DNA from 3 places in the Kitasatospora sp. NPDC057015 genome. Region 1 is predicted to be linked to each of the others. Evidence: predicted binding sites of a transcription regulator. Region 1 holds the regulator's gene; each other region holds the start of a gene.

What was found. The regulator HspR, encoded in region 1, represses chaperone genes until heat shock. The targets are predictions, from matches to a motif close to TTGAGNNNNNNNNNCTCAA.
Region 2: a site for HspR is predicted at 6,772-6,790, ahead of lon (endopeptidase La). Genes of this name have one in related genera too.
Region 3: a site for HspR is predicted at 3,151-3,169, ahead of clpB (ATP-dependent chaperone ClpB). Genes of this name have one in related genera too.

What each region holds. Positions count from the first base shown of each region.
Region 1 is NZ_JBHUSG010000004.1:310,015-320,265, forward strand. Features, by position in the region: gene ACFTWP_RS06230 (HPP family protein) at 1-324, shown strand, start outside; gene ACFTWP_RS06235 (hypothetical protein) at 394-2,046, opposite strand; gene ACFTWP_RS06240 (LuxR C-terminal-related transcriptional regulator) at 2,845-3,822, shown strand; gene ACFTWP_RS06245 (hypothetical protein) at 4,187-4,816, opposite strand; gene ACFTWP_RS06250 (hypothetical protein) at 5,188-5,382, shown strand; gene ACFTWP_RS06255 (LuxR family transcriptional regulator) at 5,463-6,491, opposite strand; gene ACFTWP_RS06260 (heat shock protein transcriptional repressor HspR) at 6,689-7,198, opposite strand; gene dnaJ (molecular chaperone DnaJ) at 7,206-8,363, opposite strand; gene grpE (nucleotide exchange factor GrpE) at 8,514-9,131, opposite strand; gene dnaK (molecular chaperone DnaK) at 9,128-10,251, opposite strand, start outside.
Region 2 is NZ_JBHUSG010000010.1:203,931-214,181, reverse strand. Features, by position in the region: gene ACFTWP_RS13130 (multifunctional oxoglutarate decarboxylase/oxoglutarate dehydrogenase thiamine pyrophosphate-binding subunit/dihydrolipoyllysine-residue succinyltransferase subunit) at 1-2,970, opposite strand, end outside; gene ACFTWP_RS13125 (sensor histidine kinase) at 3,362-4,492, opposite strand; gene ACFTWP_RS13120 (response regulator transcription factor) at 4,584-5,321, opposite strand; gene ACFTWP_RS13115 (rhomboid-like protein) at 5,826-6,599, shown strand; gene lon (endopeptidase La) at 6,813-9,206, shown strand; gene ACFTWP_RS13105 (hypothetical protein) at 9,570-10,251, shown strand, end outside.
Region 3 is NZ_JBHUSG010000024.1:111,614-121,864, forward strand. Features, by position in the region: gene ACFTWP_RS22630 (YbjN domain-containing protein) at 1-220, opposite strand, end outside; gene clpB (ATP-dependent chaperone ClpB) at 410-3,016, opposite strand; gene ACFTWP_RS22640 (LysR family transcriptional regulator) at 3,267-4,175, opposite strand; gene ACFTWP_RS22645 (C4-dicarboxylate ABC transporter) at 4,246-5,349, shown strand; gene ACFTWP_RS22650 (oxidoreductase) at 5,415-6,281, opposite strand; gene ACFTWP_RS22655 (LysR family transcriptional regulator) at 6,389-7,276, shown strand; gene ACFTWP_RS22660 (prenyltransferase/squalene oxidase repeat-containing protein) at 7,610-9,247, shown strand; gene ACFTWP_RS22665 (trans-sulfuration enzyme family protein) at 9,428-10,251, shown strand, end outside.

The DNA of each region.
Region 1 (10,251 bases):
GCACCGGCGCTGCCGCTCGCCCAGCCGCGGAGCGTCGTCGGCGGACAGCTCGTCTCGGCCCTGGTGGGTTTCGCCGCCCTCGCGGTCGGCGGCAGCTCGCTCTGGACCGCCGCGATCGCGGGCGGCCTGGCGATCGGCGCGATGGCGGCGGCCCGGACGCCGCACTCCCCGGCGGCGGCGACCTCGGTCATCGTGGTGCTCGGCCAGCCGCCGGCCCTGCGGTTCCTGGCCCTGCTGGCCCTCGCCACCGTGCTGCTGGTGCTCGCCGGCATCCTGGCCGGCCGCACCGGACGGACCGCCCGCTACCCCGCCTACTGGTGGTAGCGCCGGCCGCGGACGTACGGGGACGCTCAGCCCCGACCCCCCGGCCCCGGCCCCCGGCCGGGTCGGCCCTCAGCCCCGGTTACCGGCCCAGTGGCGGCGCGCTGCCAGGCCGATCAGGCCCAGCCCGAGGCCGACGGCCAGGCCGCCGGTGGCGGCCAGCGACAGTCCGCTGTCGCCGCCGCTCTCCGCCAGCCCGCCGCCGAGGGTGGCCTGCGCGATCGGGGACGGCGAGGTGGGGGCGGCCAGCACCAGGGCCACCGGCGTGGCGGACGGCTCGGCGGTCGCCGCGTCCTGCGCCGGCCCGGCGGCCCGGAGAGCGGGTTCGGAGGGGAGGTTCGGGACGGTGAGGGACGGCGCGGGCGCGGCGCTCGACGTGACCGCGAACGCGGCCGTGGCCGCCTGCCCCGGCCCCTGCACGGAGGCCCGGCCCGGGGCCCGGTCGAGCAGTTCGGCCAGCACCAGGCGGAAGGCGTAGTCCTGCGAGGCACCGGGCGCCAGCGTCCGGGTCTGCACGCACAGGTAGACGTCCGGCTCGCCCGGCCGCTGGGCGCAGTCGGCCGGTGCGCCGGTGATCCGGACCCCCTGGGGGAAGCTCACCAGCAGCCCGTACGGCGTGCCGCCCTCCGTCGCCGGCCCGGTCGGCGCGGCCAGCGGCGCGTCTCCGTCGTTGCGCAGCTCGAAGGCGGCCGGCAGGGTCGTGCCCAGCAGGCCCGAGAGGTCGCCGGCGACGGCCGCCAGCAGGTGGCGCCGGTCGGCCTGCAGCAGGCTGGACGCACTGTCGCCGGCGAAGTCGGCGCCCGACCCGGCGATCAGCCCCAGGGGCGCGCCCGCACCCCGGTGTCCGCCGCCCGCCAGGGCCGACAGCTGCCGGTCCACCGGCCCGGCGGCGACGTCCACGCCGTACTCGAACCGCCCTTCGGGCGAGCCGTCCCCCGCCAGCAGCGCCACGGGGACGGACGGGCGCAGCACCTGGCCGGGGCGGACCACGGCGTCCTCGAAGCGGCAGAGCACCAGGCCCGCGGGCCCGGCCGGGTAGGTGCAGTTGTCGAAGTCGGCGAGGGCGGCGGGGAGGCCGTAGCCCTCCGGTATCCGGAACCAGAGCAGGACTCCGCGGGCGTCCCGGTTGCCCTGGTTGGCGAGGGCGACGCCGAGCGTGGCGGCGGCGCCCGCCGTGGTGCGGGTGAGCACCGGGAGCCGGGCGGCCGTGAGCTGCGGGCCGTCCCCCACGCGGATCTCGGTGACGTCCCGGCCCGCCGCGCGGTCGGCGGTGGCGTTCGTCGCCGTGACGGTGAAGCGCACCTGCCCGGCGGCGCCGGCCGGCGCGCCGGGGAGCGCCCGCACGCCGAGCCCGAGGTGCCCGCCGCCGGTGGTGTCCCCGGGCGAGCAGAGCGCCTGCAGGTGCCCGGCATCGGTGAAGGCGCACGGCGCGGGCAGGCTCAGCTCCGCGATCCCGGCGAGCAGGCGGCCGTCGACCGCGACCCGCACCCCGGTGAGCGTGCTGCGGCCGTCGTCGGCCGTGAAGGAGACGGGCAGTTCGGCGTAGGCGCCGTCGCCGCCGGCCGGTGCGACCAGGGTGGTCGTGCTCGCCGTCACGGTGAAGAGCGTCCTGGAGTCCTCGGCCAGCGCGGGCAGGGCACCCGACCAGGTCGCCAGTGCGGCGACCGAGAAAGCCGCGGCGGCGCCGCCCGTCCAAGGTCTCCGGCGTACCGGCGAGTCCCCCATGAAAAGCCCACTCCCCCACAGAACACGACGCACAGCCCACCGGATCAAACCACTCCGGACCCGGCGGCGCCACTTCGTTCCACCGACCTGCGACTCGTATACGCAGCACCCTGCCAGCAGCGCGCGACGCCACCGGTACGCCCGCCGGAACAACGCCTGTACGGGCGGTGACCGGGCATCGCCCCGGGGCCGGCCGGCGGGGCGCTGCCCGAACAGGCGAACCGGGCGGGGGGGAATTCCCGATAAAGGGCGGCGCCGTGCTTACGGCGGCGCCGCGAACCGCGCTTTCCGCCGAATGTTCGGTCGGTTGCCGGCCCCGGCCGTCGCGGAACAGCGGAAGTGAGCGGAACGCGGCGAATTTCCCCCGGATCGCCGCAGCGCGGGCCTGCAGGTTCCTGCACTTGCGGGAACCTGCAACCGGCGCCACTTGTTCACCGGCCGACACACTGTGATGGTGGAGACACGCCAAGTCGTCCGGGCCACCGCAGCCTGATGACGGCGACTTGCTCTTCACATGGGTGCACCCGGTACGTCCGTGCCGTGGCACACGGGGGGAAGAGCTCCGGCGGGAGGCCATGTGTGGTGATGGCGTCCCGCTCCGGAATCGGCGAGGCGTTGCTGCTCCGCCTCGCCGGAAGCGCCTTCGGCTTCGGCGTTCACCGGCGCGCCCCTGGGGCCGGACGTGCATACGCACGACCGGCCCGGGGGGCCGTCGGCGACGGAGTCCGGGATCGCGGCCGTCCGACGGCCCTGCGATCATGAACGGACCTTGAGGGACATCCGGCAGGGAGTGTTCGAGTGACTGCGGATCCGACGGCCGCCCCGGACGCGGGCGTGCCCGACGAGGCGGCCCGTCAGCTGTACCTGGCGATCCTGGCCGAAGGCGGAGCCATCCCGGTCACCACCGTGGATCCCTCCGACGAGGCCGCCCTGCGCCAGCTCATCGACACCGGACTGCTCATGCCCAACGCGGTGGACGCCTCCTACACGGCCGTCAGCCCACGCGCCGTCAGCGACCGGATCGGCGCCGAACTCCGCTCGGAGGCCACCCGGCTGCTCGTCCGGGCGGAGGGCCTGCCGACCGAGCTGGAGAGCCTCACCAAGGCCTACGAGTCCGTGCCCCGCCTACCGGGCCAGCACGGCGACGCCACCCTGGTGGAGGGCCGCGAGGCGATCCGGCAGCGGATCGCGGAGCTGCTCTCGGACTGCAAGGAGGGCCTGCTCACCGCGCAGCCCGGCTCCCGGCCGCCGATGACGATGGCGCTGTCGCTGCGTCAGGACGTGCCCCTGCTGGCCAGCGGCCGGACGCTGCGCACGCTCTACCAGCCGATGGCCGTCCTGGACGGGACCGCGGCCGACTACGCGCTGGAGGTCACCCGGCTCGGGGCCCGGCTCCGGGTGCTGGACGAACCCTTCCAGCGCATGATCATCATCGACCGGTCGATCGCCGTGGTGCCGGCCGCCGACGACCACAGCAGGGCCGCGTTCATCTCCGACCCCGCGGCCGTCGCCTTCCTGGTCGCCGTCTTCGAACGCGACTGGGCCCGGGCCGACTCGGTCGAGTGGGACGCCGCCCTCTCCAAGGGGCCCGCCCGCCTCGCCGCCGACCGCGTCGGGCGCCTGCTCGCCACCGGGCTCACCCAGCGCGCGGTCGCCACCCGCCTCGGGCTGAGCGAGCGCACCGTCGCCGCCCACATCGCCCGGCTGCGCGAACGGCACGGCGCGCAGACCCTGTTCCAACTCGGCTGGCTGATGCGCGGTGGCCGCGGTGAGTGACCGGTGTACCACCGCGGCCCGGAGCGGATGCCCGCCGGCCGGGCCGCGCCCGGAGCGGACGCCTGCGGAGCCCGTGTCGGGGGAGCCGGACCGTACGGAGCGGAGGTGTGCGGGGCCGGTCCGCCGGACACGGTCCGGCGCCGGGTGCGAATGCGGCCTGCCCGTCCGCGAGCGGATCGGGCGATTCTCGCCGGCCCCTGGTTCTTCCCGACGGGTGCTCGGCGCCGGGCCGAGCTCCTGCGGGTCCGTGCCGGTGGTGCGCGTCGCGCGGCCCGGGGAGCCGTACGGCGCGCGGACGCCCTTCCGGGCGGGCCGACCGGTGCGGGGAGCCGGGGTCGGCCGGACGGACGGGTGCCGCCGCGGATCAGCCGGTGGCCGCGCCGGTGGTCCAGAAGTCGAACGGCCCGACGGCCGGCGGCTGCTGCTGGCGCGGGATGGTGAAGTGCTCGCCGGGAGCCGTCCAGAAGCCCTCGCGCAGCGACAGCGCCATGCCGGCCCAGTCCAGCGCGGTCTCCACGGTGTGCCGCAGGGCCTCCTGCGACCAGGTGTCGTCGAAGACGAGCGGCAGCACCGGGGCGACCTGCTCGATGGTGGCGATCAGCGGGTTGTGGGTGATCGCCTCGTCGACCAGCAGCACGACGGGCTTGCGCAGCGCCGACGCCCAGCCGAGCTCCAGGCTGACCCCGGCGCTGAGCGGCGCCCCGACGTAGGCGAAGACCAGGTCGGCGGTCTGCAGCGCGCGGAAGTCGGACGGGACCCTCGGCTCGGGTGCCCGGCCGGCCACCGTCCAGGCGTCGCTGTGGTGCGCGCTGTACACGGCGGCGCCGCTGCGCAGCAGCGTGGAGCGCAGGGTGGTCAGCCGGGTGCGGCTCGCCAGGGTCACCACGCTGTCGGCCGGCCCGGTCAGTCGCATCAGCGGCGCGGCGAGGAACACTCGGGCTCGCCGGCCCTCGGGGGCGTGGCCGGCGTGATCGCGCTGGTAGGGCTCACTCATGTCGACTCCGGGGGAATGGCCCACCACAGGAGAGACGCACCTTGGTAGGCTATGCGGCTTTTGGGCTGGTTTCGTAGGGAATATCAGAAACCGAAAGGCGTTGGCGGCGACAACTGAATCGCAGTCAAAGGGGGGAGCCATCGGGCGGCCCGACAATGCCGTCGGGTCGAGATGGGCGAGTTGATCGTCCAACGCCCACGCCCGCAGCGTCCACTGGCACGCGGTGTCATCCGTCTGACTGGCAGAGAGATGACACCCCTCAAAGGTGGCCCCCTCGTGACACCGGTACCGCGAGTGCGGCATCATCGGATCGATTGCCCGCATGTCACATATCTGTTCGATCTGACATGTCCCTACAGAATGAGGTGCCCATGTCCCGTACCCGTGCGAACGTTCGTGCAGCCCTGGTGTCGCTGGCCGTTGGCGCAATGGCACTACTGGCCGGCACGGTCACTCTCGACCATGATGGCGGACCTGTCCATGTCAGTCGAGTGACTTCGGCAGACTCGGCCGACTTCTCACTGCAGGCCCAGCAGGCAATCGCCATGGAGTACAACTGGACCTGATCGGCCGGCGGGCCGAATTGATTGAACAACGACGTCGGCGACCGGTGGAAATACCGGGATCAGAAATCGTCAGGTTCAGGTCAATTATCCCCGAACGAGACCGAGGCGGGCGGGCACTCCGGGGTTTCCTGTGAGGAGCGCGCCAGGATGTAGCCGAGCTGGAACAGCGATTCCACGTTGTAGTCCTCGCGCATCTCGGCCAGATGCCGGGCCAGGGTGCGCTCGCTGATACCCAGTCTGCGGGCTATCACCCGGTGATTGGTCCCCTTCAGCAGCAGGTCGACGATCGTCTGCCGCAGCCGGGAGACCACCTGTTGCGGCACCGTCCGCCCGCCGTTGAAATCCAGGCCCCGGTTCCAGTTGCGCTCGAACACCTCGTCCGTCAGGTAGTTGATGACGGCCTGGTCATGGATGAAGGCGGCCAGGTTGAGGTCCTCGACCACGGGTATCACGGCCAGCCGCCGGTCGATCACGATCAGCCGGGTGTAGGGCTCGTCCAGGGTCCGGAACAGCCCTCCGGCCTGGGTGATCGTGGCGACGTAGTCACGCGTCGGAGCGTGGTAGCGGGTACTCGGATGGTAGATCGTCCGCGCGGCGACCCCGCGGCGGAGATCCTCCAGGTCCCCCGCCAGACTGCCCGAGAGGGCCTCCGGGGGGCGGGGGCCCCCGGGCTGGGCCGCCAGGACCTCCTCCTTGGCACTGGCGACGGCGTGCTTGAGCCGCTGGTTGATCAGCGCCTTGCCCCGCACGTACTCGATCGTGCCGCCCACCGGCTCCGGAGTGTGGAACGCCTCCGCGAGACTGTTCAGCTCGGCCGGCAGCGCGATCGCCCGGGAGAGCAGCTCCAGCGCCTGGCGCTGCCAGACGGCGCTCAGCCCGGAGCCGAGCTGCTTGGGATCGACGGCCACCAGCACCGACGGGTCGTCCGTGTCGGGCACCAGCAGCCCGATGTCCAGCAGCTCCAGCAGCTGGCTGGTGTCTCTCTGGTCGACCTCGCCACGGGCGATCCGGCCGTGGGCGCGAATGACGGACAGGTAGAGCGTGTGGGCTCCACTCGACAACATGCCGGGTCCGCTCCCGCTCAGACCGGCGTCGTCCCTCCCGCTCATTTCGGCTCCTCATCGACAATTGAACCGACGTTGAAGGTGGACCGCAGTCACCCCCACTGGGGATCCTAAGTGTCGAGGTGCCCGCTGGAGTCGCGTCCAGCACGCGGCAGGGTCCGTTGGATGGCACTCTCTCATTCCAGACAAGCCGCCGGCACCCCCCAGGAGGGGGACCCGACGGCTTGACCCGAAATATCCGGTTATCGCTTCGGTCGCCAGACCACCAGCGCACTGGACTGGCTGACCTGCTGGTACGGCACCAGGTCCCGGCGGTAGGAGGCGTGCACCGCGGCCTCACGCTGCTGCAGCGCGCTGGCGGCGCCCTCCAGGGAGTCGGCGAGCTCGCCGATCCGGGACTGGAGGGCAGCCACCTGGTTCTCCAGCTCGATGATCCGCTTGATGCCGGCCAGGTTGATGCCCTCGTCCTGGGACAGCCGCTGCACCTCGCGCAGCTGCTGGATGTCCCGGGCCGAGTAGCGCCGGCCGCGACCGGCCGTGCGGTCGGGGCAGACCAGGCCGAGCCGGTCGTACTGGCGCAGGGTCTGCGGGTGCAGGCCGGACAGCTCGGCGGCGACCGAGATGACGTAGACCGGGGTGTCCTCGGTCAGCACGTACGCGGCGGCCCCGGCCGGATTGCGGGTGGGCCGGCCGGGACGGGGGCCTCCGGGGAGGCCGTCGCCGAGGCCGACACCGATCGAGTCACGGTTCATGAGCTGGTCACGCTCCCTCCGCCGCCCGGAACAGGGCGGCCCGCGGGTCGTCCGAGGCGGTGGCCTCGCGGTACTGCTCCAGAGCCGCCAGCGCGTCGCCGATGACGTGCTGCGGCACCACGACCTCCACGGTGACCAGGAGGTCCCCGCGGGTGCCGTCCTTACGGGTGGCGCCCTTGCCCCGGGCCCGCAGGGTGAGGCCGTTGGCACTCCCGGCGGGCAGTCTGAGTTTCACCGCCGGGCCCTTGAGCGTCGGCACCTCGATGGTGCCGCCCAACGCCGCTTCGGGGAAGGACACCGGCACGGTCACCGTCAGGTTGTCGCCCTTGCGGCCGAAGACCGGGTGCGGGTCGACGTGCACCAGGACGAACAGGTCGCCGGGCTGGCCACCGCGTTCGCCCTGGGCGCCCTTGCCCTTGAGCCGGATCTTCTGACCGTCCTGCACCCCGGCCGGGATCCGGACCTGCATGGTGCGGGCCGAGCTGGCCCGACCGCTGCCGTGGCAGTCGGGGCACGGATCGTCGACGATCATGCCGCGGCCGCGGCAGTCCCGGCAGGGCTCGGAGAGCGCGAAGGCGCCCTGACCACGGCTGACGGTCCCGGCGCCGACGCAGGTCGGACAGACCCGCGGGGTGGTGCCGGCCCTGGCACCGGTGCCGCTGCACGAGCGGCAGGGCGCCTGGCTGGTCATCCGCAGCGGGACGGTCGCGCCGTCCACCGCCTCCTCGAAACTGAGGGTCACCTCGGTCTCGACGTCGGCGCCCCGGCGCGGCTGGGCCTGCCGGCCGCCGCGGCCGAACAGGCCGCCGAAGACGTCGCCGATCCCGCCGCCCCCGGCACCCGGGCCGCCCTGGGTGCCGTTGAACAGGTCGCCGAAGTCGAAGCTGTAGTTGCCGCCGCCGGGGCCGCCGGAGCGGTAGCCGCCGTTGGCGAAGAGCGTGCGCGCCTCGTCGTACTCCTTGCGGCGCTTGTCGTCCGACAGGACGTCATAGGCCTCGGAGATGTCCTTGAAGCGGTCCTCCGCCTTGACGTCGCCCTTGTTGGCGTCGGGGTGGAACTCCCGCGCCAGCTTCCGGTACGTCTTCTTGATCTCGGCTGCGGAGGCGTCCTTGGGCACGCCGAGGACCTTGTAGTAGTCCTTTTCCACGTAGTCCTTGCCGCTCATGGCTGCCGCCACCTCCCGGAGTCAATAGGTCCGCGGTACCCGCGGGCGGTGCCGGCGGCGCCGGGGGCACTGCCGGCACCGCCCGCGGATACGGCGCTGCGGAGCCGTTCGCCGTACTGGACGACGTACGACTCCGCAGCGCACAGGTTGTCAGCTTTCCGCGCCACCGTCAGCCTTGTCGGCGTCGCCGTCCGCCGCCTGCTCGGCGTCGTCCGGCGCGGACGTGGTCTGGGTGCCCGGCTGGGGCTCCGCGACCGCCACCATCGCCGGGCGGATGATCCGCTCGCCGATCCGGTAGCCCGGCTGGAGGATCTGCACACAGGTGTCCTCGGTGACGTCCGAGGAGTAGCTGTGCATCAGCGCCTCGTGCATCGTCGGGTCGAAGGGCTCGCCCTCCTTGCCGAACTGCTGCAGGCCCAGCTTGGCGACGACCGTCTCCAGGCTGTCGGAGACGGACTTGAAACCGCCCGTCACCTCGCCGTGCTCGCGGGCCCGGCCGATGTCGTCCAGCACCGGGATCAGGCTCTCCAGGATGTTGGAGACCGCGATCTCGCGGACCGTCATGCGGTCCCGCTCGACCCGCTTGCGGTAGTTCTGGTACTCGGCCTGGAGGCGCTGGAGGTCACCAGTGCGCTCGGCCACCTCGCGCTTGGCCGCGGCGAGCTCCTCCGAGGCACCGCCCGAGACCGCCTCTTCGGCAGCCTTGAGGACGGCCTCCTCAGCGGTGGAGTCGTCGCCGGGCTCAGCGCCCTGCGGCTTCTCCGTCATGCCGCACCACCCTTGGGCTTCTCGTCGTCGACGATCTCGGCGTCGACCACGTCGTCCTCGGGGGCACCGGCCGCGGCGCCGTCGCCGGCAGCGGCCGCACCGGCGGCGTCGGCGTTGGCGTAGAGCGCCGTGCCGAGCTTCTGGGCGGTGGTGGAGACCTTCTCGGTGGCCTCGCGGATGGCCGCGATGTCCTCACCCTTGAGGGCTTCCTTGAGCTCGCCGATCGCGGTCTCGACCTCGGTCTTGACGTCGGCCGGGAGCTTGTCGGTGTTGTCCGCGATGAACTTCTCGGTCGAGTAGACGAGCTGCTCGGCCTGGTTGCGGGTCTCGACCGACTCGCGACGCTTGTGGTCCTCCTCGGCGTACTGCTCGGCCTCGCGCATCATGCGCTCGATGTCGTCCTTCGGCAGCGCGGAGCCGCCGGTGACGGTCATCCGCTGCTCCTTGCCGGTGCCGAGGTCCTTCGCGCCGACGTGCATGATGCCGTTGGCGTCGATGTCGAAGGTGACCTCGATCTGCGGCAGGCCACGGGGGGCCGGGGGCAGGCCGGTCAGCTCGAACATGCCGAGCTTCTTGTTGTACGAGGCGATCTCGCGCTCGCCCTGGTAGACCTGGATCTGCACCGACGGCTGGTTGTCCTCGGCCGTGGTGAAGATCTCGGAGCGCTTGGTCGGGATCGTGGTGTTGCGCTCGATCAGCTTGGTCATGATGCCGCCCTTGGTCTCGATGCCCAGGGACAGCGGGGTGACGTCGAGCAGCAGGACGTCCTTGACCTCGCCCTTCAGGACACCGGCCTGCAGGGCGGCGCCGATGGCGACGACCTCGTCCGGGTTCACGCCCTTGTTGGCGTCCTGCCCGCCGGTCATCTCCTTGACCAGCTCGGCGACGGCCGGCATACGGGTCGAGCCACCGACCAGGACGACGTGGTCGATCTCGGAGAGCGAGATGCCGGCGTCCTTGATCACGTTGTGGAACGGCGTCTTGCAGCGCTCCAGCAGGTCGGCGGTGAGCTGCTGGAACTGGGCCCGGGTGAGCTTCTCGTCCAGGTGCAGCGGACCCTCGGCGGAGGCCGTGATGTAGGGCAGGTTGATCGAGGTCTCGGAGGACGAGGACAGCTCGA
Region 2 (10,251 bases), on a different contig from region 1:
GTTCGGCCGGGTCAGCGAGTAGCCGTACTCGAAGCCCATCGCCGCGTACTCCGACAGCAGGCTGTCGTAGACGGTGTAGCGGGCCTGGTCCTCGGTCAGGTACAGCAGCGGGGTGTAGTCCTCGCCGGTGACCCGGTCGATCAGCACCGCGTGGCGCTGGCCGAAGGTGCCGCGGCGGCTGTCCTGGCCGGCGAGGCGGACGGGGTGGCCCTCCATCAGCAGCGAGCCGATGGCGAGGGTCTCGCCCATGGCCCAGTCGATGGTGTTGTCCTCGACCGAGGCCGCGCGGCGCTGCAGCTGCGGCAGCAGGCGCGGGTGGACGGTCAGCCAGTCCGGCAGGTTGACCTGCGAGGCGGCGATCCGCTTCACCATCTCCTGGGAGATGCCGGTCTGGATGTTGACCGGGAAGTCCGCCTGCGGCTTGCCGCCGGCCGCGGAGGCCGGGGTCTGGGCGGCGTCGCGGACCTCGGAGAAGACCTTCTCCAGCTGGCCCTGGAAGTCCTGGAGCGCCTGCTCCGCCTCTTCCATGGTGATGTCGCCGCGACCGATCAGGCCCTCGGTGTACAGCTTGCGCACCGAGCGCTTCTTGTCGATCAGGTCGTACATCAGCGGCTGGGTGAACGACGGGTTGTCGGCCTCGTTGTGACCGCGGCGGCGGTAGCAGATGAGGTCGATCACGACGTCCTTGTGGAACTCCTGGCGGAACTCGAACGCCAGGCGCGCGACGCGGACCACGGCCTCCGGGTCGTCGCCGTTCACGTGGAAGATCGGCGCCTCGATCATGCGGGCCACGTCGGTGCAGTACATCGAGGAGCGCGAGGAGGCCGGGGCGGCGGTGAAGCCGACCTGGTTGTTCACCACGACGTGCACGGTGCCGCCGGTGCGGTAGCCGCGCAGCTGCGACATGTTCAGCGTCTCCGCGACCACGCCCTGGCCCGCGAAGGCCGCGTCGCCGTGGATCTGGATCGGCAGCACCGGGAAGGACGTGCCGGCCAGGTCGAGGACGTCCTGCTTGGCGCGGGCGATGCCCTCGACGACCGGGTCGACCGTCTCCAGGTGGGAGGGGTTCGCGGCCAGCGAGACCTTGATGGTCTCCCCGTCCAGGCCGGTGAAGGTGCCCTCGGAGCCCAGGTGGTACTTGACGTCGCCGGAGCCGTGCATCGACTTCGGGTCGAGGTTGCCCTCGAACTCGCCGAAGATCTTGCCGTACGGCTTGCCGACGATGTTGGCGAGCACGTTCAGGCGGCCGCGGTGCGCCATGCCGATCACGGCCTCGTCGAGGCGGTGCTCGGCGGCCGAGTCGATGGTGGCGTCCAGCAGCGGGATGAGCGACTCGCCGCCCTCCAGCGAGAAGCGCTTCTGCCCGACGTACTTGGTCTGCAGGAAGGTCTCGAAGGCCTCCGCGGAGTTCAGCCGGCGCAGGATGCGCAGCTGCTCCTCGCGCTCGGGCTTGGTGTACGGCTTCTCCAGGCGCTGCTGCAGCCACTTGCGCTGCTTCGGGTCCTGGATGTGCATGTACTCGATGCCGACCGTGCGGCAGTACGTGTTGCGCAGCAGGCCGAGGATGTCGCGGAGCTTCATCATCTTGTGGCCGCCGAAGCCGCCGACGGCGAACTCGCGCTCCAGGTCCCACAGGGTCAGCCCGTGCTCCACGACGTCCAGGTCGGGGTGCTTGCGCTGCTTGTACTCCAGCGGGTCGGTGTCGGCCATCAGGTGGCCGCGGACCCGGTAGGAGTGGATCAGCTCCATGACGCGCGCGGTCTTGTTGACCTCGTCGTCGTGGGTGGCGGCGACGTCGGTCGCCCAGCGGACCGGCTCGTACGGGATCCGCAGCGACTCGAAGATCTCGTCGTAGAAGCCGTGCTCGCCCAGCAGGAGCTGGTGGATGGTGCGCAGGAACTCGCCCGACGCCGCGCCCTGGATGACCCGGTGGTCGTAGGTCGAGGTGAGCGTCATGATCTTGGAGATGCCCAGCTTGGCCAGGGTGTCCGGGGACGAGCCCTGGAACTCGGCCGGGTACTCCATCGCGCCGACGCCGACGATGGTGCCCTGGTTCTGCATCAGGCGCGGCACGGAGTGCACGGTGCCGATGCCGCCCGGGTTGGTCAGCGAGACCGTGACGCCGGTGAAGTCGTCCATGGTCAGCTTGTTGGCGCGGGCCCGGCGGACGATGTCCTCGTAGGCCTGCCAGAAGCCGAAGAAGTCGAGCGTCTCGGCCTTCTTGATGGCCGCGACGACGAGCTGGCGGTCGCCGTTGGGCTTCACCAGGTCGATGGCCAGGCCCAGGTTCACGTGGTCCGGCTTCACCAGGAACGGCTTGCCGTCCTTGACCTGGTAGCTGTGGTTCATCCCCGGGCTGGCCTTGACGGCCTGCACCAGGGCGTAGCCGATCAGGTGCGTGAAGGAGACCTTGCCGCCGCGGGCGCGCTGCAGGTGGTTGTTGATGACGATGCGGTTGTCGATCAGCAACTTGGCGGGCACGGCGCGCACGGAGGTCGCGGTCGGCACCTCCAGCGAGGCGTCCATGTTGGTGGCGACGGCCTTCGCCGGGCCGCGCAGCGGGACGAACTCGGGGCCCGCGGTGGCCACCGGGGCGGCGGCGGGAGCCGCGGCCTTCGGGGCCGGCGGAGCGGCCGGCGCTGCGGCCAACGGCGCGGGAGCCTGCTGCACGGGCGCCGGAGCGGCCGGGGCGGCGGGCGCGGGCGCCGCCGGAACGGCAGCAGGGGCAGGGGCGGCAACGGGGGTCGGCGTGGGGCCGACCTGGGTCGCGGCCTGGGTCACTGGAGTCACCTCGGTACCGGGCTTGTAGTCGGCGAAAAAGTCCCACCAGGCTCGGTCGACCGAGTTTGGATCCTGGAGGTACTGCTGGTAGATCTCGTCGACGAGCCACTCATTGGGGCCGAAGCCCGCGGGCTCCGTCGTAGTGCGTGGGGCCGAGCTGTTGGGGGTTTCAGGGGACTGTGGCGACACGGCGGCAACCGCCCTCTTCCGCTTCCTTTTGGGATGGTTGGACAGCGGGGATTAAGGCTACGCCCCTGATCAGTGATCGCGTAGTCCCAACAGCCCAGGCGTCACCCAGATCACAGTCGTGACCTGCAATTTGGCCGAAAAAGTGCGTTAGAAGTTCCGTGGTCAGGGGAAGCGATCGGTTCCGATCCGTGGTCGTACCCTAGTAAATCCGGACAAAACCCGGATGCGCGCGGTCCACATGGTGGACGGTCGCATGATCGGAAATGTTCTGTCCCGATTGTGTGACAGTTGCCCCGGTTCTCCCCGTGTCGCGGCAGCCCCGCCGGTGCCGCCGCCGTCCGTCCCGCCGCCGCTGCCCGTCGCACCGCTGTCCGGGCAGCCGCCGTCCGTCCTACCGCTGCCCGGGCAGCCGGACCTCGATCCGGCAGCCCCGGGCCGCCTCCGCCACCTCGATCTGCCCGCCGTGCAGGTCCACCGCCCAGCGGGCGATCGCCAGGCCCAGGCCCGTACCGCCGTCGCTGCCGGGCCCCTGCGCCGTCGCGGCGCCGCTGCGGCTGAACCGCTCGAAGACCCGGCCGCGGTCCTGCAGCGGGATGCCGGGGCCCTCGTCCTCGACCTCCAGCAGCAGTCCGCCGGGATCCGCCGAGGGCCGCGCGCGCACCGTCACGGTGCCCCCGGGCGGGGAGTGCTTGCAGGCGTTGTCGACCAGGTTGGCGACCACCTGGTGCAGGCGCTCCGGGTCCGCGACGCCGGTCAGCCCGGAGGGGTGGACCTCCAGCGCCAGGCGTACGTCCCCGCGGCGGGAGAAGGCCCCGCCGGCGGTCGCGCCGTCCACCGTGACCCCGCGCAGGACGCCGTCCAGGAAGGTGCGCACCTCGAAGGGGCGGGCGTCCAGCGGCACCACGCCGCCGTCCAGCTTGGACAGGTCCAGCAGGTGGGTGACCAGCCGGCCCAGGCGCTCGGTCTGCTCCAGTGCCGCGCCCAGGGTGGCCGGGTTGGGCTGGACGACCCCGTCGACCACGTTCTCCAGGACGGCGCGCAGCGCGGCGATCGGCGTGCGCAGCTCGTGCGAGACGTTGGCGACCAGCTCGCGCCGGTGCCGGTCGGCGGCCTCCAGATCGGCCGCCATCTGGTTGAAGGTCGCGGCCAGCTCGCCGATCTCGTCGCGGGAGGAGACCTCGACCCGGCGGCTGTAGTCGCCGCCGGCCATCTCGCGGGCGGCGAGCGTCATGTCGCGCAGCGGGGCGGTCAGCCCGTGCGCGAGGAACTGCATGAAGAGCAGGGAGGCGATCATCGAGAAGATCATGATGATCCGGATCTGGGTCTCCGACCGGATCGCGACCACGACCATGCCGCTGGCCAGGAAGACCGAGACGATCACGAGCAGGGTCAGTTTGCCCTTGATCGAGCGCACCGGGTCCAGCGGTCGGATGTCGGCCCAGACGCGGCGCGCCGCTCGGGCGGCCAGGGTCGGCGGCCGGGCGGTGTCGGTGTCCCCGTTGCGTTGCTGTGGAAAGGTCATGAGTCCCCTGACTGATCCCCCGCGAGCCCCCGTTGTGCGTGCACGGCATGGGCCCCCCGGAGGCCCAGCCGCTGGTCGTTCGTCCCGGCCGTCAGGCGGCCGGTGCCTCCAGCGCGTACCCCACGCCGTGGACGGTGCGGATCCAGCTCGCACCGATCTTGCGGCGCAGCGCCTTCACGTGGCTGTCGACGGTCCGGGTGCCGGAGGCGTCGGTCCAGTCCCAGACCTCGGCGAGCAGCTGTTCGCGGGTGAGCACCGCGCGCGGCTGGGCCGCCAGGCAGGCGAGCAGGTCGAACTCGGTCGGCGTCAGGTGGACGTCGCCCGAGGCCAGCCGGACCCGCCGCTGGACGTGGTCGATCTCCAGCTCGCCGAAGCGCAGGCTGCCGAGCGTCGGCGTCCGCGCCGCCTGCTGGGCGCGCTCCACCCGGCGCAGCAGGACGTTGACCCGGGCCGCCAACTCGCGCATGGAGAACGGCTTGGTCATGTAGTCGTCCGCGCCGACCCCGAGGCCGACCAGGAGGTCGGTCTCGTCGTCGCGGGCGGTCAGCATCAGCACGGGCACCGGGCGCTGCGCCTGGATCCGCCGGCACACCTCCAGGCCGTCGAAGCCGGGCAGCATGATGTCGAGGACGACGAGGTCGGGCTGCCAGGTGTGGAAGCCGTCGACCGCGCCGGGGCCGTCGTGGGCCACGGCGACCTTGAAGCCCTCCGCGCCCAGCCGGGCCGCGATCGACTCGGCGATCGTCGGCTCGTCCTCCACCACCAGCACTCTGCGCTGGCTGCTCACCGCGCTGCTGGTGTTGTTGTTGTCCTGCTGAATTTCTGTCACGGTCACGCCACCGCCCCCAGGGCTGCGGGCCGGCCGTCGATGGGACGGCGGGCTCCGCTCGTAGTCTTGTTCCGTCGTGGACTGTGCCGGGTCCGCCGTCCCCGCAGGTGCGGACGGGGTCGCAGGTGTGGACTGCGGACCCCTTCCGCACACCCGCAGAGTACGGACAGCGGGCGGTTTCCGGCAGGTGGACCAGGCGTTTTCGGCCCGTGGGCCGACCCCGGGGACCGGGATCCGGCCCGGTCCGGAGTTGGCACGGGCCGATACCTTACCCGCCCAGAATTTCCCCCGTAACGGTGCGTATGCACCCAAGCGGGTGGCAGACTCCCCGGGGGTACCGCTACTCGTGCGTAAACAGAGGGATGGTCCGGACCATCCGGGCCGACTCCTCGATCGTGTGTGCTCGATCTTCACAGCGTGTTCCCAGGGAATGCTCAGATCCCCAAAGTAACGTGAGCACGACAAGTGTGGCAGCAAAGTCGTCCGGCCGGGAACGGAGGTGCGGTGGCAGGGACGCGACGGGAGTCCGCCGCTCCGGGGCCGCCCTACGGCGGCCTGCGCTTCGGCCTGCGCACCGGGGTCGCCGCGTGGGTGCTCCGGCGATTCCCCACGCCCCGGCGCACCCCCTTCACGCTGGCCTTCCTCGGCGTGCTCGTGGCCACCACGCTCTTTTCCCGGCTGGCCGATCCGGGGCTGGTCGGCCACCTCCAGGCGCTGTCAAGCACGGACGGTCACAACCTGCTGCGGCATCCGCTGCGGGCACTGGTCCTCAGCGGCTTCTGGGTGGCCGGCCCGGTCTGGATGCCGTACCTGTGGGCCTTCGTCCTCGCCGCGGCCCCGCTGGAGCGCCGGGTCGGCGCGGCCCGGGCGGCCGGGGTGTTCGCCGCCGGGCACGTGCTGGCGACCCTGCTCTCGCAGGGCGTGGTCGCCGCCGCAGTCCGCACCGGCCGGCTCGGCCCCGACGCGCTGGACCGCCTCGACATCGGGATCAGTTACGGCGTGCTCGCCACTCTGGGGGCGCTCGCCGTGCTGCTCCCGCCGGTCGGCCGGCTGCTTGTGCTGGGGGGAGTGGGGCTGCTGGTCGCCGACCAGGTGGTCGCCGACCGGGACCTCGTCACGGGCGTCGGCCATCCGGCGGCGCTGGTGCTCGGCGTCCTCCTCGGGTACCTGCTGCGCCGCCGGTCGCGCCCGCCCCGTCGGGCCGGCGGCTCCCGTCCGGCCGCCGGGCCCGAGCCCACGGGGCGCCCGCGCGGGCGGGCCGTCCTCGACCGGGTCTGACCCTCCCCGGCCGGTCCCCGCCGTCGGCCCGCCCCTCGTTCGTCGTGGCCGCACCCCGCCGCCGGCCCGGGCCCACGGCTGTCCAGCAGGGCTTTTGACGCGGTCCCGGCAGGCCCCCCGCCCTTTCGCTGCCGGCGAACATCCCCCCGGGAACAACCGGCCCTCGCGAAACCTTAGTCAGGTCAGCTCAACTTCACTGACTGGGGAGAGATCATGGCATCGACGTCCACACCGCTCACCCTGCCCGTCCTGCCGCTCGACGACGAGGTCGTACTGCCGGGCATGGTCGTCCCGCTGGACCTGTCGGACACCGAGGTGCGGGCCGCGGTCGAGGCCGCCCGGGCCGCGGCCGTCGGCACCCAGAAGCCCCAGGTCCTGCTGGTCCCGCGGGTGGACGGCTCGTACGCGGCGGCCGGCACCCTCGCCACCGTCGAGCAGGTCGGCCGGCTCGCCGACGGAGACCCGGCGGCGCTCGTCCGGGCCGTGCGCCGGGTCCGGATCGGCGTCGGCACCACCGGCCCCGGCGCCGCGCTCTGGGTGGAGACCGGCCCGTTCCGCGAGTCCACCGTGCCGACCCCGCTCACCGGCCGGGCCGCCGAGCTGGCCAAGGAGTACAAGGCGGTCTCCACCCAGTGGCTGCGCAAGCGCGGCGCCTGGCAGATCGTCGACCGGGTGGCCCAGATCGAGGGCGTCGGCGAGCTCGCCGACAACATCGGGTACGCGCCCTTCGCCACCGCCGAGCAGAAGCTCAAGGTGCTGCTGGAGGCGGACCAGATCGCCCGCCTGGAGTACGCGCTCACCCTGCTCCGCGACCACCTCGCGGAGGAGGAGGTCAACGACACCATCCGCAAGGACGTCGAGGAGGGCGTCGCCAAGCAGCAGAAGGAGTTCCTGCTCCGCCGCCAGCTGGAGGCCGTCCGCAAGGAGCTGGCCGAGCTGAACGGCGACCCGGCCGACGAGGAGGGCGACTACCGGGCCCGGGTCGAGGCCGCCGACCTGCCGGCGAAGGTCCGCGAGGCGGCCCTCAAGGAGGTCGACAAGCTGGAGCGCGCGTCCGACCAGTCGCCCGAGGGCAGCTGGATCCGCACCTGGCTGGACACCGTGCTGGAGCTGCCCTGGAACGAGCGCTCCGAGGACGCCTACGACATCGCCGGCGCCCGCGCCGTGCTCGACGCCGACCACGCCGGCCTCGCCGACGTGAAGGACCGCATCGTCGAGTACCTGGCCGTCCGCAAGCGCCGCGCCGACCAGGGGCTCGGCCTGATCGGCGGCCGCCGAGGGGGTGCCGTGCTGGCGCTCACCGGCCCGCCCGGGGTCGGCAAGACCTCGCTGGGCGAGTCGGTGGCCCGTGCGATGGGCCGCTCGTTCGTCCGGGTCGCGCTCGGCGGCGTCCGGGACGAGGCCGAGATCCGCGGCCACCGCCGCACCTACGTCGGCGCGCTGCCCGGCCGGATCGTCCGAGCGATCAAGGAGGCCGGCTCGATGAACCCGGTCGTGCTGCTCGACGAGATCGACAAGGTCGGCTCCGACTACCGGGGCGACCCGGCCGCCGCCCTGCTCGAAGTGCTCGACCCGGCCCAGAACCACACCTTCCGCGACCACTACCTGGAGGTCGAGCTCGACCTCTCCGACGTCGTCTTCCTCGCCACCGCCAACGTGGTGGAGGCCATCCCCGAGGCCCTGCTCGACCGGATGGAGCTGGTCCGCCTCGACGGCTACACCGAGGACGAGAAGGTCGTCATCGCCCGCGACCACCTGCTCCCGCGCCAGCTGGAGAAGGCGGGGCTCAGCCCGGACCAGGCCTCGCTGACCGAGGAGGCGCTGCGCCTGCTCGCCGGCGAGTACACCAGGGAGGCCGGCGTGCGGAACCTGGAGCGCGCCATCGCCCGGGTGCTGCGGAAGGTGGCCGCGCAGAGCGAGCTCGGCGAGCGCGAGCTGCCGGTCGCGATCGGCGCCGGCGACCTGCGGGCCCTGATCGGCCGGCCGCACCACACCCCGGAGGCGGCCCAGGAGCCGGCCGAGCGGCGCACCGCCGTCCCCGGGGTGGCGACCGGGCTCGCGGTGACCGGCGCGGGCGGCGACGTCCTCTACATCGAGGCCTCGCTCGCCGACGCCGAGACCGGCGGCACCGGCCTGACCCTCACCGGGCAGCTGGGCGACGTGATGAAGGAGTCGGCGCACATCGCGCTCTCCTACCTGCGCTCGCGCGGCGCCGAACTGGAGCTGCCGGTGACCTCCCTGCGGGACCGCGGCGTGCACCTGCACGTGCCGGCCGGGGCCGTGCCCAAGGACGGGCCGAGCGCGGGCATCACCATGACCACCGCGCTGGCCTCGCTGCTCTCCGGCCGCAAGGTCCGCAACGACGTGGCGATGACCGGTGAGGTGTCGCTCACCGGGCGGGTGCTGCCGATCGGCGGGGTGAAGCAGAAGCTGCTCGCCGCCGACCGGGCCGGCGTCACCACGGTGATCATCCCCAAGCGCAACGAGCCGGACCTCGACGACGTCCCGGCCGAGGTGCTGGAGCGGTTGACCGTCCACCCGGTGGCGGACGTGCGCGAGGTGCTGGCCCTGGCCCTGGAGCCGGCGGGGGTGCTGGTCGCCGCGTAGGGGCTGGCCGGCAAGATCCGCCGGCGGGCCGGGTCCGGGCGCGCCCGGCGGGACGTGACGTCCCGTCGGGCGCGTCCGCGTGCTGGGACGCCCTTGTGAGACGCCTCGTCAGTACTCCAGCATGGGGCCCATGGATCGCCACGCCCACCTGAGCCGTCGACTCGACGTCGACCTGGCCCACGCGTGTTCCGCGATCTGTCGCCGCGCCGTCTGACAGCGCGGTGACCCCGCCCGGCCGTGTCCGGGTCCTTCCCTGTCCGAGACTCCCCGGGTTCCGGGTGAGCGTCCGGGCGGCGTGCACCGCTGTCCTCCGCCCCCGGGCGCGTCCCGGAGCGGCTCACCACGACCCCGGACGGGACACCCATGCGCCTCGCGCCCCCTCTTCGCGCCGCCGTACTCTCCGCCGCCGCGCTGCTGCTCACCCTCGGCGGGACCACGCCCGCCGCGGCGGCCGGCACCTTCGGCCCGCTGCCGCCGCACAACCCCTACGCCGGCCCGGCGGGCACCGCCACCATGCACGGCGACACCGGCTCCTCGGACGCCACCCCGCTGCCCGGCCCGAAGGCCGGCCCGCTCTCCTCCGACCGGATCGCCCTGCAGTCCGCCTGCCCGACCGTCCTGGTCGGCTCCGACGGATTCCCCGTCGCGCTCTGCACCACGATCTTCGGGCTCACCCCCACCGTCCACCTGCTCGACCCGGCCGACGGCGGCTCGCTCGCCGAACTGCCGCTCGCCAAGGGCTCCCTGCTCGGCGGCGTGTACGCCTACCTGGACAACCTCGACCGCCTGGTCGCCGTCGACGGCAACGGCGACCTGCTGCGGATCGCCCACCGCCGCGACGCCGCCGGCCACTGGGGGCTGTCCGTCGACAGCCGGCTCCCGCTCGGCGCCGCCGTCCCGGCCGGGGACGCCGTCACCGGGGTCTCGCCCGACTGGCAGGGCCGGGTCTGGTTCGCCACCGGCGGCGGCGTGGTCGGCACCGCCGACGACCGGACCGGCACCGTCCGCACCCTCGCGCTCCCGGCGGGCGAGAAGGTCGCCAACA
Region 3 (10,251 bases), on a different contig from region 1:
GGAACATGTAGTAGACGCGGAAGCCGTCCCAGGGGGCGGTGAGGTCGCCCTCCTCGTCGACCACGTGCTTGAGCTGCATCTGGTCGAGCAGCTGCGCCACGAGGGCCTGGTCCGGCACCACCACGGGCGGCGGGCCGGCCGGCTGGCCCTGGCCGGGCTGACCACCCTGCGGGCCCTGCGGGACGCCGAACGACGGGATGGACGACGGGTCGATACTCATGGGAGGTCCTCTTCTCAGTGCACATGGGTGGTCGGCAATGAGAGGCCGCCCTTCCACGTCCCATCCTGCCTCATCCGGGGCGCCAGACACAGGGCTGCCCGGAGCCGGACCGCCGGTCGGCGCGGGTCCTCGTGCCGGTGCGCCCCGGCCGGGCGGGCCGCCCCCGAGGGGGCCCGCCCGGCCGGCACGCTACTTCTGCAGCGGACCCCGGGCGCGGACGGCCAGCCGGTCGCCGTCCTCGTCGCGGTCGACCACCACGGTGTCCCCGTCGTGGACCTGGCCGGACAGGATCGCCCTGGCGAGCTGGTCACCGATCGCCGACTGCACCAGCCGGCGCAGCGGCCGCGCGCCGTACGCGGGGTCGTAGCCGGTGAGGGCCAGCCAGTCCCGGGCGGCGGGGGTGACCTCCAGGGTGAGCCGGCGGTCGCGCAGCCGCTCGCCGAGCCGGTCGACCTGCAGGTCCACGATCCGGGTGAGCTCGGCGGTGCCCAGCGGTTCGAAGACCACGATGTCGTCCAGCCGGTTGAGGAACTCCGGCTTGAAGGTGGCCCGGACGGTGTCCAGGACGAGCTCCTTCTTGCGGTCCTCCGGGGTGTTCGGGTCGATCAGGAACTGCGAGCCGAGGTTGGAGGTGAGGATCAGGATGGCGTTGCGGAAGTCCACCGTCCGGCCCTGCCCGTCGGTGAGCCGGCCGTCGTCCAGCACCTGCAGCAGCACGTCGAAGACCTCGGGGTGCGCCTTCTCCACCTCGTCGAGCAGGACGACGCTGTACGGGCGCCGGCGCACCGCCTCGGTCAGCTGGCCGCCCTCCTCGTAGCCGACGTAGCCGGGCGGGGCGCCGACCAGGCGCGAGACGGAGTGCTTCTCGCCGTACTCGCTCATGTCGATCCGGACCATCGCCCGCTCGTCGTCGAACAGGAAGTCGGCCAGGGCCTTCGCGAGTTCGGTCTTGCCGACGCCGGTCGGGCCGAGGAAGAGGAAGGAGCCGGTCGGGCGGTCCGGGTCGGCGATCCCCGAGCGGGTGCGGCGCACCGCGTCGGAGACGGCCTGCACGGCCTCGCGCTGGCCGATCAGCCGGCGGCCGAGCTCCTCCTCCATCCGCAGCAGTTTGGCGCTCTCGCCCTCCAGCAGCCGGCCGGCCGGGATGCCCGTCCAGGAGGAGACCACGTCGGCCACGTCGTCCGGGCCGACCTCCTCCTTGACCATCGACTGACCGGCGTCTTCGTCGGCGGCCCGCTCCTGGGCCTCGGCGAGCTCGCCCTCGGCGGTCGGGATCTCGGCGTACATCAGCTTGGAGGCGCGCTCGAAGTCGCCGTCCCGCTGGGCGCGTTCGAGCAGTCCGCGCAGGTCGTCGAGGCGCTCCTTGAGCTCGCCGACCCGGTTGAGGCTCTTCTTCTCCTGCTCCCAGCGCGCGGTCAGCACGCTCAACTGCTCGTTCTTGTCGGCGAGATCGCGGCGCAGCCGGGCCAGGCGGTCGATCGACGCGGGGTCGGACTCCTTCTCCAGGGCCAGCTCCTCCATCCGCAACCGGTCGACGGCGCGCTGGAGTTCGTCGATCTCGACCGGGGAGGAGTCGATCTCCATCCGGAGCCGGGAGGCGGCCTCGTCGACCAGGTCGATCGCCTTGTCGGGGAGGAAGCGCGAGGTGATGTAGCGGTGGGAGAGGGTCGCGGCGGCGACCAGGGCGGCGTCCGAGATCTGCACCTTGTGGTGGGCCTCGTAGCGGCCCTTGAGGCCGCGCAGGATCGCGATGGAGTCCTCCACCGAGGGCTCGCCGACGATGACCTGCTGGAACCGGCGCTCCAGGGCCGGGTCCTTCTCGATCCGCTCGCGGTACTCGTCCAGGGTGGTGGCGCCGACCATCCGGAGCTCGCCGCGGGCCAGCATCGGCTTGAGCATGTTGCCCGCGTCCATCGCGGAGTCGCCGCCGGCGCCCGCGCCGACCATGGTGTGCAGCTCGTCGATGAAGGTGACGACCTGGCCGTCGCTCTGCTTGATGTCGTTCAGGACGGCCTTCAGCCGCTCCTCGAACTCGCCGCGGTACTTGGCGCCGGCGACCATCGCGCTGAGGTCCAGCGAGACCAGCCGCTTGCCGCGCAGCGACTCGGGCACGTCGCCGGCGACGATCCGCTGGGCCAGGCCCTCGACCACGGCGGTCTTGCCGACGCCGGGCTCGCCGATCAGCACCGGGTTGTTCTTGGTGCGGCGGGAGAGCACCTGGACGACCCGGCGGATCTCCTGGTCGCGGCCGATCACCGGGTCGAGCTTGCCGTCGCGGGCGGCCTGGGTGAGGTCGGTGCCGTACTTCTCCAGCGCCTTGTAGGTGCCCTCCGGGTCCTGCGAGGTGACCCGGCCGCTGCCCCGGACGTCCTTGAACGCGGCCAGCAGGGCCTTGGCGGTGGCGCCGTGCCGGCCGAGCAGGTCGGCGACCGAGCCGCCCTCGGCGGCCAGGCCGACCAGCAGGTGCTCGGTGGAGAGGTACTGGTCGTCCAGGTCGTCGGCCCGCCGGCCGGCCTCGGTGAGCACGGCCAGGGTGTCGCGGGCGAGCTGCGGTGCGGCGACCGTCGAGCCGCTGGCGCTGGGCAGCGCCGCCAGCAGACGGCGGGCCTCGGCGGTGACCTGGCCGGCGTCCGCGCCGACGGCTTCGAGCAGCGGCTTGGCGATGCCCTCGGGCTGTTCCAGCAGGGCGAGCAGGATGTGCACCGGCTTGACGTCCGGGTTCCCTGCTGTGCCCGCCTGCCGGATCGCGGCGGACAGGGCGTCCTGCGTCTTGGTGGTGAACTTGCTGGCGTCCACTGCTGGTTCGTCCTCCTGTGCGTCGGCGGTCGACTGTCGGCCCCGGTACGTCGGCGCCCGCTGCGGCGGTGCCGGCGGGGCCCGGGCCGGTCTGTCGGGGAGCATCGCTCCTGATGGATACAGCATGCACTAAGTTGAGTCTATTCCGCTCAACTTTGGGTGAACAGCTCGGGCGGGCACCGTGCCGGCCCGTCCACCGGCCTGTCCACCGGCTCGTCCACGGGCCGTTTCACCGGAGCACCCGCCCGCCTCAGTTCGTCCGTCGGGTGAGTCCGAGCAGCTCCCGGGCCGGGCCCGAGGGCCGTTGCCCGGCCGGCCAGACCGCGCGCAGCGGACGCCGCAGATCCAGCCCCTCCACCAGCGGGACCGCCACCAGCCGGCGGGTCGCCAGCTCCTCCACCACCGCCAGCTCGCTCAGGCAGACCGGCCCGGCGCCGGTCATCGCAGCCGCCTTCAGGGCCGTGGACGAGGCCAGTTCCATCAACGGCCGGGCCGCGCCGCCGTAGGGCGCCAGCGCCATCTCCAGGACCTCCCGGGTGCCCGAACCGGGCTCGCGCAGCACCAGGGCGGTCGCCGCCAGCTCCGGCCCGGTCACCGGCGCCCGGCGGCGGGCCCAGGGGTGGTCGGGGGCCACCACCACGACCAGCCGGTCGGCGGCCACCACCGTGCCCGAGAGGCCGGCCGCGGTGGTCGGGCCCTCCACGAAGCCGAGGTCCGCCTCGCCGGCCAGCACGTGCCCGGCGACGTCCGCGGAGTTCGCCGTCCGCAGCGTCACCGAGGTCCGCGGACTGGCTCCGTGCAGGGCCAGCAGCCAGCCCGGCATCAGGTACTCCGCCACGGTCAGGCTGGCCACCACCCGCAGCCGGGCGTCCCGGTGCTCGCGCAGCGCGTCGATCCCGGCGTCCAGCGCCTGGGCCGCCTCGACCACGTTCCGGGCCCACTCCACCACCAGCCGGCCGGCCTCGGTCGGCTTGGAGCCCCGGGGCGAGCGCTCCAGCAGGGCCACCCCGATCTGCCGCTCCATGCCCTTGATCCGGGCGCTCGCGGTCGGCTGGCTCACCCCCAGCTCGGTGGCCGCCCGCCCGACGCTGCCGAGCCGTGCGACCGCGAGCAGCAGCTCCAGCGCGCCGAGCTCGGGGACGTGCGAGGAGAGAGGCATAGGCCCAGGCTATGCGCTCATAGAGCCGCGGGCGCTACCGGCGCCACCCCCGCCCGGGCACGGTGGTGCCATGGCCACCCTCACCATCGCCCGTCCGTCAGCCGGCCACCGCCGCCTCCCCCAGCTCGCCGGGCTCGGCCCCAACTGGTACGCCGCCGTCATGGGCACTGCCATCGTGGCGAACGGGGCCGCCGCGCTGCCCGTCCGCCCGCCGGGCCTGATCGGCTTCGGCCGGCTGTTCTGGGCGCTGTCCGTCGCCGCCCTGCTCACCCTGGTCGCCGCGCGACTGGTCCACCTCACCCGGCACCGCGCCGCCGCCCGCGCCGACCTGTTCGACCGGCCCGCCACCGCCGTCTTCTACGGCTGCCCGCCGATGGCGCTGCTCGCCGTGGGGGCCGCCACCCTGACCTTCGGCCCGCGGGTGGTCGGTGCCGGTCCGTCGCTGGCCGCCGCCGCGGCGCTCTGGATCGCGGGCACGGTGTACGCGGTGGCGGTCGCGGCCGGCATCCCGTACCTGATGATCACCCGGCACCGGCTCGCCGCCCAGGACGCCAACCCCACCTGGCTGCTGCCGGTGGTCGCCCCGCTGGTCGCCGCCGCCACCGGCCCCGCGCTCGTGCCCCACCTGCCGGCCGGCTTCTGGCGGGCGGCGCTGCTGCACGGCTGCTTCGCGCTGCTCGGCGCCGGGCTGCTGGCCACCCTCGCCCTGCTGCCCGTGGTGATCACCGGGCTGCTGCACAGCAAGCCGCCGGCGCCGGCCCTCACCCCGGCGCTGTTCCTGGTGCTCGGCCCGCTCGGGCAGTCCACCACCGGGACGGCCGCGCTGGCCGACGCCGCCCGCCCGGTCGCCCCCGCGCTCGCCCCCGCCGCACTCGCCCTGTCGGAGCTGTACGGCGGCGCGGTGATGGGTGTCGCGATGCTCTGGCTGCTGGTCGCGGCGGCCGCCAACCTGCGGGCCTGGCGGGCCGGGATGCCGTTCGCGATGACCTGGTGGGCCTTCACCTTCCCGGTCGGGACCTGCGTCACCGGCGCCGCCGGCCTGGCCAGGCACACCGGCTTCGCGGGCTTCGGCGCGCTGGCGGTGGCGCTGTACCTGGCCCTGCTCGCCGCCTGGGCGGTCGCCGCGGTGCGGACGCTCGGCGGGCTGGCCGACGGCCGGCTGCTGCCCGCCTGAGCGGCGGCCCGGTGGGGTTCCGCCCGTCCGGGCGGAACCCCACCGGAGCCCGGCCGGGCCGTGGCTCAGGCGTCGAAGTCCGTGCCGCGGCTGACCGGCTCCCAGGCCAGCAGCTCGGCGCGGGCGGCGTCCTGGTTCGCCAGGATGGCGTCGGTGGCGTCGTTGCCCAGCGCCAGCCGCAGCGGGGTCCGCTCGTCGGCCAGCGCGGCCAGCACCGCCGCCGCGGCCTTCGCCGGATCGCCCGGCTGCAGGCCGTCGCTCTGCGGCAGCCCCTCACGGACCGGGCCGACCGTCTCCGCGTACGCCTCGATCGCCGCGGACTGCAGGAGCGCGCCGCCGCCCGCGAAGCCCGTCCGGAACGAGCCGGGCTCCACGATCAGGACCTTCACCCCGAACGGTGCGACCTCCAGCGCCAGCGCCTCCGAGAGCCCCTCCAGCGCGAACTTGGTCGCCGAGTAGGCGCCGACGCCGGCGAACGAGAACCGGCCGCCCATGCTGCTCATCTGCACCACCGCGCCGGATCGTTGGCGCCGCATCGCGGGCAGCACCGCCCGGGTGAGCGCGGCCGGGCCGAAGAAGTGCAGGTCCATCAGGTCGCGCAGTTCGCGGTCGGTGTTCTCCTCGACCGCGCCGATCAGACCGCGCCCGGCGTTGTTGACCAGCACGTCGATCCGTCCGTACCAGAGCAGCACCTCGGCCACCACGGCGGTGATCCGCGCCGGGTCGGTGACGTCCAGCTCGACCGGGACGACCCGGTCGGGGTGTTCGGCCACGAGGTCCTTGAGCGCCTCCGGGCGGCGGACCGCCGCCACCACGGTGTCGCCGGCCGCGAGGGCGGCCCCGGTCAGCGCCAGGCCGAAGCCCGAGGACGCGCCGGTGATCAGCCAGACCCGGCCGGCCGCCTCGCGGGTGGTGGGGTGAGTGTTCGTCATGTTCTGCTCCTCGTCAGCCGGTTGCTGGATCCAGTGAGCCATCCGCGGGCGTCCGGAGTCCAAGACACAGGTTCCACGGCCCGATAGAGCCCGCTTATGATCGCCGCGTGGAGCTCCGGCAACTGCGGTACCTCGTCGAGATCGCCGACCAGGGCAACCTGGGCCGGGCCGCCGAGCGGCTCTACGTGAGCCAGCCGGCGCTGTCGTACGCGCTGCGCAACCTGGAGTCGGAGCTGGGCCTGCGGCTCTTCGACCGGCACTCCGGCGGCGTGCGCGCCACCCCCGCCGGCCGTGACGTGGTGACCGAGGCCCGCCGCACCCTGCTCCAGGCCGAGCGGGTGACCGCTGCCGCCGCCCGCCACCTGCGCGGCGAGACCGGGGTGCTGCGGGTCGGCTTCGAGGCCAGCGGCGCGGGCGAGTTGACCACCCGGGCGCGAGCCGAGTTCGCCCGCCGCCACCCGGGCGTCCGGGTGACGCCCAAGCGCTTCGACTGGAGCGAGGAGGCCGCGGCGCTGCGGGACGGCCGGGTGGACGTCGCCTTCGTCTGGCTGCCCGCCGATCTCACCGGCCTGCACGCCGAACTCGTGCACACCGAACGCCGGGTGGTCGGTCTGCCGGCCGGGCACCCGCTGGCCGGCCGGGCGGACGTCTCCGTCCTGGAGGTCGGCGACGAGCCGCTGATGTGGACCGAGCGGGCGCCGCGCGAGTGGGTCGACTGGTGGGCCGTCAACCCGCGGCCGGACGGCTCCGCCCCGCGCTGGGGCCCGACCAACGACAACGTGGAGGAGATGCTGGAGCAGGTGGCCGACGGCGCCGCCATCTGCTTCGCTCCCGCCAGCATGGCCCAGTACTACGGCCGCCCGGACCTCGCCTGGGTGCCGCTCGCCGACGTGGAGCCGCTGCGGGTGGTGCTCGCCTGGCCGGCCGGGACGGACGACCCGCTGGTCCGGGGCTTCGCCGAGGTCGTCCGTGAGCTGGCCGCCGCGGGTGTCTGAGCTCCGCCGCCGGGGATCCGGCCGTCCTGCGGCGCCGGGCCGGTACGGAGGAGCGTCGGACGGCCCCGAAGTTGACAGCTGGGCGACAAAGATTGGCATATGCCATCACTCGATGTACCAGATGCGCTACGATCCGTCATGTGTGATCTTGGCGCGGACGAGCCGGGACGACCCGGGGACGGGCGGGGACATGGGGGACGAGCACACCGGCACCGGCCGCCCGGTCCTGCCGGGCCACCCGGGACGGCCGCCGTCCGGGCGCCCCACCCACGGTCGACCGCCACCGCCGGCGACCGGCCCGGCCGCGACGGCTCCGCACCGAAAGCCCCGATCATGACCTCTGCCCTGCTGCCCCCCGCCGGCCGGATCGAGCGCCCGTACCGCGACCCGCTGCGCCGCGACCCCCTCTACCGCGAGGTGCTGCGCTGCCGCGACCGGCTGGCCCGCCGGCTGACCGCCCGGGTGGGCTCCGACGGCCTGCTCCGCGCACCGTGCGAGAGCAGGGTGCTGGAGTCCGCACTGGCCCTGTGGCTGCTGACCGAGGAGCAGGCCGCCCCGAAGGCGGTGGGCCGCCTCACCCGCTACCTCCGGGACACCCTCGCCGGCCGCCCCCCGGACGCCCTCCAGAGCGCGCTCGGCCGGGCCGCGCTCGGCCTCGCCGTGCCCGGCGAGGTCCCGGCCGCCCTGCTCGACTCCATCGACCACTTCACCGCCGACCGCAAGCGCCTGATGTTCCGCACGCTGCTGGCCGAACTCGGCGCCGCGGAGTTCCCCCCGGTCCGGCCGGACGCCTACGAGGTGCCCGGTCAACAGAGCTGGCTCCAACCGGAGATGACCGCGCTGAAGGTGCTGGCGGCGTACGGCACCGGCGCCCCCGGGCTGGTCACCGCCCGGGACTGGGCCCTGCTCGCGCCGGCCGCCCGGCCCGGCCCGGCCTGGGAGTGCAACAACCTGGCCCGCCTGCTCGGACTGCTCGCCCTGCGCAAGCACCCCGGCCACCGGCCCGCCGTGCGGCGCGTCCTCGGGGACGTGCAGGCCGCACTGGGAGCCGACGGCGGAATGCCGTTCATCACCGGCCTGGGCCTGTTCGCCACCGCCACCGCCGGGCTGGCCCTCGTCCGCAGCGGATACGCGGGCCCGCTGGTGGACAGCATGGCCGAGGCCCTGGCCGCCCGGCAGAACGTCGACGGCGGGTTCGGCTTCCATCCCGGCGTGGCCCAGAGCGACGTCGACGACACCTCGTACGGCATCGAGTTCCTGCGCGGAGCCGGCGCGGCCCGGCACCGGCGGGTGATCGGCGCCGCCGAGTGCTACCTGCTGGCCCGGCAGAATCCCGATGGCGGCTTCCCCACCTATGCGCGCGACGTCCCCTCGGAGATCGCGATGACCGCCGGGGCGGTGAACGCCCTGGCCGCGGACCCGGCGCACGCGCGGGTGGTCGAGCGCGGCATGCGCTTCATCGCGGCCGGCCAGCGCCCCGACGGCAGCTTCGAACGCGGCTGGAGCCGGAACACCTCCAACGCGGTGTTCCGGGTGTCCCTGGCCTGCGACGCCGTCCGCGGCAACCGGGCCGCCCGTGCCGGTACGGGCCCCGCCGGCCGCCTCACCTGGCGGACGGACCTCGGCGCGATCAGGCGGCGGGCCGTCGGGCACCTGGCCGAGGTCCGCAACGAGGACGGCGGCTGGGGCCACCGCCCCGGCGACCCCAGCGACCCGATCAGCACGGCCTACGCGGCGATCGCCCTCGGCGGCTCCCGGGAGCACCGCCCGATGCTCCGGCGCGCCGTCGAACTCCTGGTCAACTGCCAGCGGTCGGACGGCGGCTACCTCAGCCGCCCGGACCAGGCCGGCCCCCGGCCGCTGCTGTACGACGTCCCGGCGCTGGCCGACGCCAGCGTGCTGCTCGGCCTGGCCCATGCCACGGCCGCCCCGCCGGACGGTGACCGCCGGACGGTGACCGGTGCTCGGTGACCGGCGGCCGGCGCCGCGGTGGGCGGGCCGGCCGTGGGCGCGGCAGCCCGCGCGAGTCGTCCCGGCCCGGGCCGCGGACGGCGCACGAACGGGCCGCTGACCGGCGACGACCCCGGCTTCGGGGCCAATCCCCTCCGATTGGCTCTGGACGGCCGGCCCGCCCGTTTCGAGGATGACGCCATGACCTCACTTCCCCGGGACTGGCACCCCGAGAGCAGGGCAGTCCACCCACCCGTCGTCCCCGTCACCGGCAGCCGGCCGCTCGGCGTGCCCATCCACCAGGGCCACGTGTTCGCCTTCGACGACCCGGACGCGCTCGCCGGAGCGTTCGCCGACCCCACGGGCGCGTTCCTCTACGGACGGCTCGGCAACCCGACCGTCCGGACGCTGGAGCAGGCGGTGGCCGAGCTGGAGGGCGGCGCCGCCGCGCTGGCCGCCGCCTCCGGGATGGGGGCGATCAACTCGGTGCTGCTCGGACTGCTGCGCTCCGGCGACCACGTGATCGCGCAGCGGAGCCTGTACGGCGGCACCATGGCGATGCTCGGCGACCTCGCCGAACGCTGGGGCGTCGAGATCACCTACGTCGGCGGCGACGACGCCGAGGAGGTCCGGGCGGCCCTGCGCCCGCGCACCCGGCTGCTCTACCTGGAGACCGTCTCCAACCCGATGACCCGGATCTCGGACCTGCCGGCGCTGACCGCCGTCGCGCGGGAGGCCGGGGTGATCAGCGTGGTCGACAACACCTTCGCCACCCCGCTGCTCTGCCGCCCGCTCGAACACGGCGCGGACGTCGTCGTCCACTCGGCGACCAAGTACCTCGGCGGCCACAGCGACGTCCTGGGCGGGGTGGCCGTCTTCGCCTCGGCGGAGCTGCACGCCAAGGTCTGGCACCACGCCTGCGAGCTCGGTGCCTCGGCCGACCCCTTCACCGCCTGGCTCACCCTGCGCGGCCTGCAGACCCTCGCCCTGCGGGTCCGGCGGCACTGCGACAACGCCCTCGCGCT